DNA from 3 places in the Weizmannia sp. FSL W8-0676 genome. Region 3 is predicted to be linked to each of the others. Evidence: predicted binding sites of a transcription regulator. Region 3 holds the regulator's gene; each other region holds the start of a gene.

Region 1 (3,286 bases), 610 kb from region 3:
GCTTCGCCTGCTTTCCGGCCGTCCGGTGTGCTTCCTGTTTTCTTGCCGTATACGACGTTCGATGTAATCGTCAGGATCGAAGAAGTATGGACAGCGTTCCGGTAAGTCGGATATTTTTGCAGTTTTTGCATAAACGATTTGACGAGATTGACGGCAATTTGGTCGACGCGGTCATCATTGTTGCCGTATTTCGGATAATCGCCTTCGACTTCATAGTCAACGGCAAGGCCATCTTCGTCACGGATGACTTTTACTTTCGCATATTTGATGGCGCTTAGAGAGTCGGCCGCAACAGACAAGCCGGCAACGCCGCAAGCCATCGTGCGCAGTACATTGCGGTCATGCAATGCCATTTCAAGCCGTTCGTAGCTGTATTTGTCATGCATATAATGGATGATGTTTAAAGCATTGATATAAACGCCTGCAAGCCAGTCAAGCATCCGGTCGTATTTTTCCATTACTTCATCGTAATTGAGATATTCCGAAGTGATCGGCTGGAACGGAGGTGCGACTTGCATTTTATACCGTTCATCAACGCCGCCGTTAATCGCATATAGCAAAGCTTTTGCCAGGTTGGCGCGGGCGCCGAAGAATTGCATTTGTTTGCCGATCCGCATCGCCGATACACAGCAGGCAATGCCGTAATCATCGCCGTATTCTTCACGCATTAAGTCGTCGTTTTCGTACTGGATGGCGCTCGTCTTGATCGACATTTTCGCGCAATATTGTTTCCATTTATCCGGCAGTTTCGTCGACCAGAGCACGGTCAGGTTCGGTTCCGGCGCAGGGCCGAGGTTGTCGAGCGTGTTCAGGAAGCGGAACGAGTTTTTCGTAACGAGCGTACGGCCGTCCAAAGCCATACCGCCGATCGATTCTGTTACCCATGTCGGGTCGCCGCTGAACAGTTCATTATATTCTTCCGTCCGTGCAAATTTGACGAGGCGGAGTTTCATGACAAAGTGGTCGACGAGTTCTTGTGCTTCCCGTTCAGTCAAGACGCCGTTTTTCAAATCTCTTTCAATATAAATGTCAAGGAAAGAGGATGTGCGCCCAAGGCTCATGGCCGCGCCGTTTTGTTCCTTAATGGCAGCCAGATACGCGAAATACAGCCATTGGAAAGCTTCTCGTGCGTTTGAAGCCGGTTCGGAAATATCGAATCCGTAGCTTTGTGCCATTTGTTTCAATTCCTGCAATGCGCGGATTTGTTCCGAATGTTCTTCGCGTTCGCGGATGACTTCTTCTGTCATCAAGCCGCAGCCAATTAAGTCAAGATCTTTTTTCTTTTGTTCAATTAAATAATCTACCCCGTAAAGTGCAACGCGCCGGTAGTCGCCGATAATGCGGCCGCGACCGTAAGCATCCGGAAGGCCGGTTACAATGCCTGCATGCCGTGCAGCTTTGATTTCCGGCGTGTAGGCATCGAATACACCCTGGTTATGGGTTTTCCGCCATTCTGTAAAAATATGTTTGATTTCCGGATCAATTTCATAGCCGTAAGATTTTAAGGCGCTTTCTGCCATCCGGATTCCGCCAAACGGCATCATCGAACGTTTGAACGGTTTATCGGTTTGGAAACCGACAATTTTTTCAAGTTCTTTGTTTAAATACCCCGGGCTATGCGATGTAATGGTGGATACAATTTTCGTATCCATATCCAGGACGCCACCTTTTTCGCGTTCCTTTTTCGACAGTTCCATGACCTGGTCCCATAATTTTAAAGTGGCTTCAGTCGGACCGGCAAGGAAGCTTTCATCGCCTTCGTAAGGGGTTACATTTTTCAAAATAAAGTCCCTTACGTCGATTTCTTTTTGCCAGTTTCCTCCTTTAAAGCCTTCCCATTGTTTTTTAGAGAGCGGTGCTTTTGTCAGCAATTGTTCAGTCATTTTAAATTGGCCTCCTTTAAGCCTATTAATGAGCTGCCTTCAGAATTGGATGTTTGTTTGTTAAATAGTGAACATTTCTTATTACGCCTTCATTTTAGCACGGGCGATTTTAAAAAGATAGTGATAGCGTTCACATTTTAGGGCCGGAAAATGCAGTTGTCAAAGAATGTTCAAAACATTTGGCCGTAGATATATAATAGAAAAATGCGATGAAAGCGTGTTATAACACAAATTGATCAGTTTTTCACATGATTATTTTTCTTGGGAAGAGTTTGTAATTTGGTAACATGATCAATATTTCACAAAATCGACTCAGCCAGATGAAAGCGGTTGCGGTATATTTTTCGTGTAAGCTTGAATTTTTTGCTTACATTTATAAGCTGGATCATGGTATTCCCCCCTATATGACATCCATTTTTTTAACTTTAAGCGCTGATGCAATTAGAATGGCAACTTCTAAAACGAGTAAAATAAATATACTGTAATGAATATTTAAATCGTCTGTATATAAGCTATTCACTTTGCCTAAATTTTGTTTGAAACCCATTCCGTAATTACTAAGGGATAAATAATAAATATACTTTGGCAGCCCTTTTTCACTAATTGAAATGCAGGAAAAAACGATATAAATATTGACGATCAGAAACGCAATGCGGGAATTTAAAAACATTTTCAAAAGAGACTGGAGGCTGATGATAACATAGATCATCAAAAAATAACTGAATAGCAATATTCCCATTCCATTATTTACATTCACTTGCCCCCCAAAAAACCCTGATCAAATTGATAAGGCACTGGCAGCCAATGAACACCAGTAATGATGGCTGTCAAAAGCCCCTTCCTGTGTAATCGCTTCATAAACGTTCAAAATATATACAAACACAAACAGGGAAAAAGGGGATATGATAGAAAGGCAGTTGTTTGTGATGTTTTTCACAATTTAACATTTTTCAGTTGGAGATGGTGTTTATGTACGAGGCCGTTGAATCTGTTGTTCAAATGGCGTTAAATAAGAAAAAATATCTGGAAGAATCCCTGCTTCGTTATGTGACAAAAGCAGTGTTGGCAAGTATGTTTATCGGTTTTGCCATTATTATTTGTTACCGTCTTGCCGAGCCATTTTTTGATGCGAAGTCTCCGGTTACTTCCTTTATGGCTTCCATATTTTTCGGTGCAGCGCTCGTGCTTATTATGTTTGGCGGCGGCGAGCTATTTACCGGCAATACGATGATGATGACGATGAGCACGGTAAAAAAAGCGACAACTTGGAAAGATGCGCTCACAAACTGGGTGGCAACGTATGCCGGAAATTTGATGGGGGCGGCGATTTTCGCACTATTTATCCATTACAGCGGACTCTATGCAGATTCGGATAACAGCCAGTTTTTAATGTCGGTTGTGGG
Region 2 (3,286 bases), 890 kb from region 3:
CTTTTATGTGACGGCGACATCTTATAACCATGAAGATACGAAGCTGGATATTACCGCTTTGGGATATAACATTAAGAAAAACCCGAACATGAAATTGATCGCTGTCGATCCGTCGGTCATTCCGCTCGGCAGCAAAGTCTGGGTTGAAGGATACGGGGTTGCCATCGCAGCCGATACCGGCGGTGCCATTAAGGGCCATATCATCGATGTCCTGATGCCGAACAAAAAAGCTTCCATCGCATGGGGGCGCCGTACGGTCAAAGTGATCATATTGAATTAAGAAAAAGCAGCCTTGAATCGATTCAAGGCTGCTTTTTTATATCCGCCTATGGCAGGCCCGCTCCTAACCCCGGCAAAAAACAGGCCCATGCTTTTCCCGGAAAGCGGGGCAAGCATGGGCACTTTTTTCGGCAGTCCGCCTTAAGCAGGCGCCGGGATTTTTTTCAAAGAAAAAGCCGGGCCTCCCATAAAGCCCGGCCGGCACAAATGCTTACAATATCGGTGCCATTGTTTTTTTTAGCACTTTTACAGAATGATTGAACTGTTCCTGTTCTTTTTCGTTCAGTTTGATTTCAACCACTTCACGGATGCCGTGGCGATTGATGATGGCCGGAACGCCAATGTACACATCGCTGTTTCCGTATTGGCCTTCAAGAAATGCAGAGACCGTCAATACGCTGTTTTCATTGTTCAGGATTGCCCTTGTAATCCGGGTCAGGGACATCCCGATGCCGTAAAATGTGGCCCCTTTTCGTTCAATAATATGATAAGCCGCATCTCTCGTATTGACAAAAATGTCATCTAACGTCTTTTCGTCAATAATTCCTTTTTGTAGATAGCTTTCAATCGTATCGTAACCGATATTTGTATGGCTCCATACCGGAAGTTCCGTATCGCCGTGTTCGCCGATAATCGCAGCATGCACATTGCGCGGGTCAATTCCAAATTGGGCGCTCAAAGAGTTGCGGAGACGCGCGGAGTCAAGCACTGTGCCCGAACCGATAACATGTTCTTTCGGCAGGCCGGACTCTTTCCAAGTTACATATGTCAAAATGTCAACCGGGTTGCTGGCAACAAGAAAAATCCCGTTAAAGCCGCTGTCCATGATGCTCTTAATCATGCCTTTAAAAATTTTTGCGTTTTTGGAAACAAGATCAAGCCTTGTTTCGCCCGGTTTTTGCGGGGAACCTGCCGTAATGACAACAAGGTCGGCAGTGCCGCAATCGGAATAATCGCCTTTCCAAACGCGGGTCGGCGTAGGCGCAAATGGCAGGCCGTGGTTCAGGTCCATGGCTTCCCCTTCTGCTTTTGCTTCGTTAATATCGATTAAAACAAGCTCTTCTGCAACACCCTGATTAATCATGGCGTAGCAGTAACTTGTACCAACTGCACCCGTTCCAACCACTGCAATACGATTGACTTTTTTCATGTATAATCTTCCTCCCCATCAAAAGTAAAAAATATTTCCACTGTATGAAAGCAGTTTTGCAAGCCCGGCATGGCGGGCCCCTATCCAGTCTATGGATATTGTGCCAACTCCTAATGGATTCCATACTGCTTTTCCTTTAAAGCAGGACGATTAAACTTTTGCAGCAAATGCTGCCATGCGGTTTGTGAAAAAGATGGACGGCATGCCCTTTTATGGCTGAAATGGATCGTTCCGTTCATTTTCCTTCATTCCACATGGGTAAGTATACCACTATTTTTGTGATTAGATTCACATATTTTATGGCGAAAATTTGAAAATTTATCTGCCCAAATGCCCGGTTTTAAAGGAAAATGACGGTTTTTCAAAATCATCCGTTTACATTTTTCACAAATGGTTTTATTTGAAAGAGCCAGATATGTAAGCGTTATTCATTCTTGTGCTGATTTTCACAAAGTGCCCCGGATGGAGGAATAAATGGCTGATCCCGCCCAACTGATCTCTGCCATTTTTGCTCCTGAATGCCTGCCCTCCAAAAAAGCGGGTGCTGCCCGCTTAAAAGAATCTGCTTCACATGCATGGAGGCGTGCCCGCCAGACATCGACAAAAACGCAACTGTACAGCCATTCAATTGTGCACCAAAAATGAACATCGTGTGGACAGCCAGTACGACGGGCAAAATAAAGCCGACCATAAAATCAACTTCATATAAGTGCACTTTTTTCTCTCCATACCGGCTGCTTTCATTTATTATCAAAGAAGAAGAGAACGGTTTCAATGCCAATTCTTTTCTTTCCATTCCTGGTACTTTCCATGTAAAAACACGAATGATATTCGCAGTTGACTTTCAATTGTTCGTGTTTTATCCTTAATTTAGGGCTTGCTGAACGAATCCGATTATGGCTTGTATCTGATTTGTCAGCAAGCTCTACCTCAATATCATAGGAGAATGCATCTGCGAAAATGCTTTATTCTGTCCTCTCTGTATGTTGAATCAGCTTTAGAGTGCAAAGTTTTTCCTGCATTTTTTATAAAACCCTTGCATTTAAAGTTCGGCCAAAGCTGTCAGTATCCTTACCAAGTCTAGGACTTTTGCTTATTCAGCAAGCCCTAATTTATCTCTTTATGCGGGAAATGTTCCTTTACTGGTTTTTAATTTTATAAAGTATTAGACTTTTTTCATTTTACAAGTATAATAATAAGTATCATTTTCTTTGTGCATTTTTCTGACCAAATGAAAGGAGCGATTATCCTTGCATCAAATTGATGAAAAGAAAGCCCCCCGGATGGCCCTGCAGGCAGACATGGATTTTCTCGCCGGGCTGCTGGATAAAGTGATCCTATTTGAAGGCGGCGAAGCATTGCTTAAAACAATCCAAAATATTCGCTCCCTGGCACAAAAAGCGAGGGAAACCGGCGATGAGGCTTTCTACCTTCAATTAAAAAAAGAAATTACAGATCTGAATCCGCCAGAACGGCAGGAAGTCATCCGCGCTTTCTCTACCTATCTGCAATTATTTAATATTACCGAGCAAAATTTCAGAATTAAGCGCCGGCGGGAGTACCAGTCGGAAGATACAGACCAGGTCCAACCGCGTTCACTTGAAGATGGCATCGAAACGCTGCGGAAAGAAAAAGTGCCGGCTGAAGTGGTTGCAGAACTGCTGAACAGTTTATCGCTTGAGCTGATTATAACGGCACACCCGACAGAAGCAACGAGGCGGACCATTCTGCAAATCCATAAACGCATTGCAGACCTTTTAAAAACGCTCGAATTTGCAAGCACCCGTTATGAGAAAAAAGTTATTGAAGAAACGATTTTGAATGAGATTACCATTTTATGGCAAAGTTCCGAAATCC
Region 3 (3,286 bases):
AATCGTCTTTCGGAAAATCATTTTCGGCACGCTGCGCAGGCGCTTTTCTTTTCTTTTGTCCGGTATTGTCAGCTCGGTTATTTTTGGGCTCGCGCATACCGAACCGAGCCACTTGTTTTTATATTCCCTTTTAGGGCTGACGCTCGCTTATTTATATGAGAAAACAAACCGGATCACCGTTTCCATGTTTGCGCATGTTTCCATGAACACAATTGTGGTCGTGAGGCTGCTTTTGCACCCGTCCGTTCTGCAGACATCCGTACATGAAATTTACAGCTCAATTGGAGGACTTCTATGATGAGACCACTTTTTTCAGGAATTGTAAACTGCCTGCTCGGGGCCTTGTTCACTTATTTTGCCATTCAGCAGGTACAAGTGGGCGGCTGGGGCTTTTTTTCTTATTTACTGCTGTTGATTGCAACATTGGATCTGGGTTCCGGAATCAGGCTGATCTTTCTCCATTTCAAGCTGAAAAACTCAGTGAAAAAATAAAAGCCGTTTTTCCGGTTCCGTCCGGAAAACGGCTTTCTTATTCAGAAGGAATCGTCTGTTCATCCATTGGCATTTCTTTTGCCGCTTTTTGGGCATTGCGGTACGCCATTTTCGAAATCAGCGTGCTCGCTTCATACAGCAAAACGAGTGGGACAAAGGTAATCAGCTGCGAAAACACGTCCGGCGGGGTAATGATGCCGGCTGCTGCAATCAGAGCAAGATACGCATATTTTCTTGCCTTTTTCAACAGCCTCGGCGTAATGATGCCAAGCTGGGTCAGAAACAGGACCACGACCGGCATTTGGAACACAAAGCCAAACGGAAGCGTGATTTCCAGCAGAAACTGAATATATTCCCTGATCCCGATCACCGCACGAATGCCCATTTCATTTGACAAGCCCATCATAAAATTCACCATCAGCGGACAAAGCACGAAATAGGAAAAAGAAACGCCGGCTATAAAAAGCAGGATGGAAACAGGAATGTAACTTAATGTCAGTTTCTTTTCTTTCTCATACAGCCCCGGGCTTATAAACGCCCAAAGCTGGTACAAAATCACCGGCAGGGTCAACAGGCATGCGATCACAACCGAAACTTCCATAAAAACCTTAATGGGATCGGTTACCCTGAAGGCATTCATCATGAACATGCCGGCATTTTCGGCGTGCTGCAAATAACGTATAACAGGCTTTGCGGTAAAAAAGCCAACAACCAGGGCGAACAGAAAGAAAATGAGAACGGTGATTAACCGCTTTCTCAATTCCTGGATATGTCCGGTAACCGGCATTTTTTTCGCATTCATCGCCGTTCTCCTTTAAGTGCCGGCGTGGAATCCGCCCTTTTCCCTTTGCACGCCAGAGCCAAACCCGGCCATTTCCATTTGCGCCTGCATTCCGTTTTCAAACGGGCCACCCCCTGTACCCATTATGATAACGGAAAAAAAGCTTTTTGGCTATGGCTTCGCAACCGGCTCTTTTGTTTCTTTCAAATTTTCTTCATCATTTGAATAATGTTTTAAAAAGTAGATCAGTGCCTGCAGTTCCACGGCCAGGTCAATATGATGGACACGGATATCCGGCGGCACGTTCAGCCGGGCAGGCGTAAAGTTTAAAACGCCTTTTACATTCGTACTGGCAAGCTCGTCTGTCACCGCCTGCGCACTGGAAGCGGGGACCGTTAGAATCACGACCGTTACATCTTCCGCGCAAAGCCGTTCTCTTAATTCGTCCATGCTGTAAACAGGCACATTGCCAACATGGCTCCCCACCTTCCCGGGGTCATTGTCAAATGCCATAACAATCCGCGCGCTGTTATTCTTCGAAAAATTGTAATTCAAAAGGGCTGTACCGAGGTTCCCCACGCCAATCAGCGCTACATTTGTGATCTCATCCTGGTTCAGCGTCTTGCCGAAGAAAGACAATAAATATTTTACATTATAACCATAACCTTTTTTCCCAAGTGCCCCGAAGTAGGAAAAATCCCTGCGTATCGTGGCGGAGTCGACTTTCACCGCTTCACTCAGTTCCGCCGATGATACCCTTTGCTTGCCGAGTGTATATAAATTTCTCAGGTACCGGTAATATAATGGAAGCCGTTTTGCGGTGGCTTGCGGTATTTTTACTGATTCATCCTTCATGTGAAATCCCCCAAGTTGAAAGCTTAAATTTTTCGTGCTGCTGGTTCCAATCGTGCGTCCATTCCGGAATGGCAGCGCTGCCATTCCTCATTATAATATTACTCCTATCTGAACAAAGAAAAAATATGTTTTAAAAAATGTCTGCATGCGTCTTTTTCTCTCTCCAACTATGTTAAATATATCACAAATGAGCATTTTTTTCATGGGTTTTTACGGATTTATGTGAAAAGTTTTTTGACAAATTTCGATCACGCCGGTTGAGTTGCAGTTCGCCTTCCTGTACACTTACAATGATATAGAGGTGAACATAACGATGATGTTGCTGCAAGTTCAACAAGTCACAAAATATTATGGCGCTGAACTTATTTTATCGGATATAAAATTAGAAATCCAAACAAAAGACCGGATCGCTTTGGTCGGGAGAAACGGGGCCGGAAAATCGACCCTGCTGAAAATCATTGCCGGCCAGCTTTCTTATGACGAAGGTTCCATCATTGTGCCGAATGGTGTCGAAATCGGTTATCTTGCCCAAAATGCCGGGCTCGAATCAGATTTGTCCATTTGGGACGAAATGATGTCGGTTTTTAAAGATTTGCTGGATATGGAAAAACAGCTCCGCGAATATGAACAAAAAATGGCCGACCCCGCGATTTATAACCGCCGGGCGGAGTATGAAAAAGTGCTGCACGCTTATGATACTTTGCAGACACGCTTTAAAGATGGAGGCGGATATCAGATCGAAGCGGATATCCGGTCCGTTCTGCATGGCTTCCGTTTTGACCAGTACGACTACAGCACCCCGATCCGGACGTTAAGCGGCGGGCAAAAAACACGCCTTGCATTGGCGAAGTTGCTGCTCACAAAGCCGGATATCTTAATTTTGGATGAACCGACAAACCATCTCGATATCGAAACGCTCACCTGGCTGGAGCAGTATTTACAAGGCTATGAAGGCGCCATTCTGATCGTGTCCCACGACCGTTATTTTCTGGATAAAGTCGTCAACCAGGTCTATGAAATCTCAAGGCATTCCATCAAAAAATACCACGGCAACTACAGCCGGTACCTGGAACAAAAGGCCGCCCAGTACGAACGGGAAGTCAAGCAATATGAAAAGCAGCAGGAAGAAGTTGCGAAATTGCAAGCATTCATCCAGAA

Evidence for each region. Region 3 encodes Rex, which represses fermentation and respiration genes when NADH is low (regulators of the CRP and FNR family bind a similar motif). Its sites were predicted from a motif close to TTGTGAAATATTTCACAA; they were not measured.
Region 1: a site for Rex is predicted at 2,116-2,133, ahead of pflB (formate C-acetyltransferase). Genes of this name have one in related genera too.
Region 2: a site for Rex is predicted at 1,706-1,723, ahead of NST20_RS02870 (L-lactate dehydrogenase). Genes of this name have one in related genera too.

Annotation. Positions count from the first base shown of each region.
Region 1 covers NZ_CP151954.1:2,411,605-2,414,890, reverse strand. Annotated here, with positions in the region: gene pflB (formate C-acetyltransferase) at 1-1,883, opposite strand, end outside; gene NST20_RS11950 (formate/nitrite transporter family protein) at 2,853-3,286, shown strand, end outside.
Region 2 covers NZ_CP151954.1:600,205-603,490, reverse strand. Annotated here, with positions in the region: gene NST20_RS02875 (3D domain-containing protein) at 1-280, shown strand, start outside; gene NST20_RS02870 (L-lactate dehydrogenase) at 491-1,429, opposite strand; gene NST20_RS02865 (hypothetical protein) at 1,854-2,225, opposite strand; gene ppc (phosphoenolpyruvate carboxylase) at 2,680-3,286, shown strand, end outside.
Region 3 covers NZ_CP151954.1:3,025,906-3,029,191, forward strand. Annotated here, with positions in the region: gene NST20_RS14840 (CPBP family intramembrane glutamic endopeptidase) at 1-298, shown strand, start outside; gene NST20_RS14845 (YdiK family protein) at 295-492, shown strand; gene tatC (twin-arginine translocase subunit TatC) at 530-1,294, opposite strand; gene NST20_RS14855 (redox-sensing transcriptional repressor Rex) at 1,445-2,128, opposite strand; gene NST20_RS14860 (ABC-F family ATP-binding cassette domain-containing protein) at 2,442-3,286, shown strand, end outside.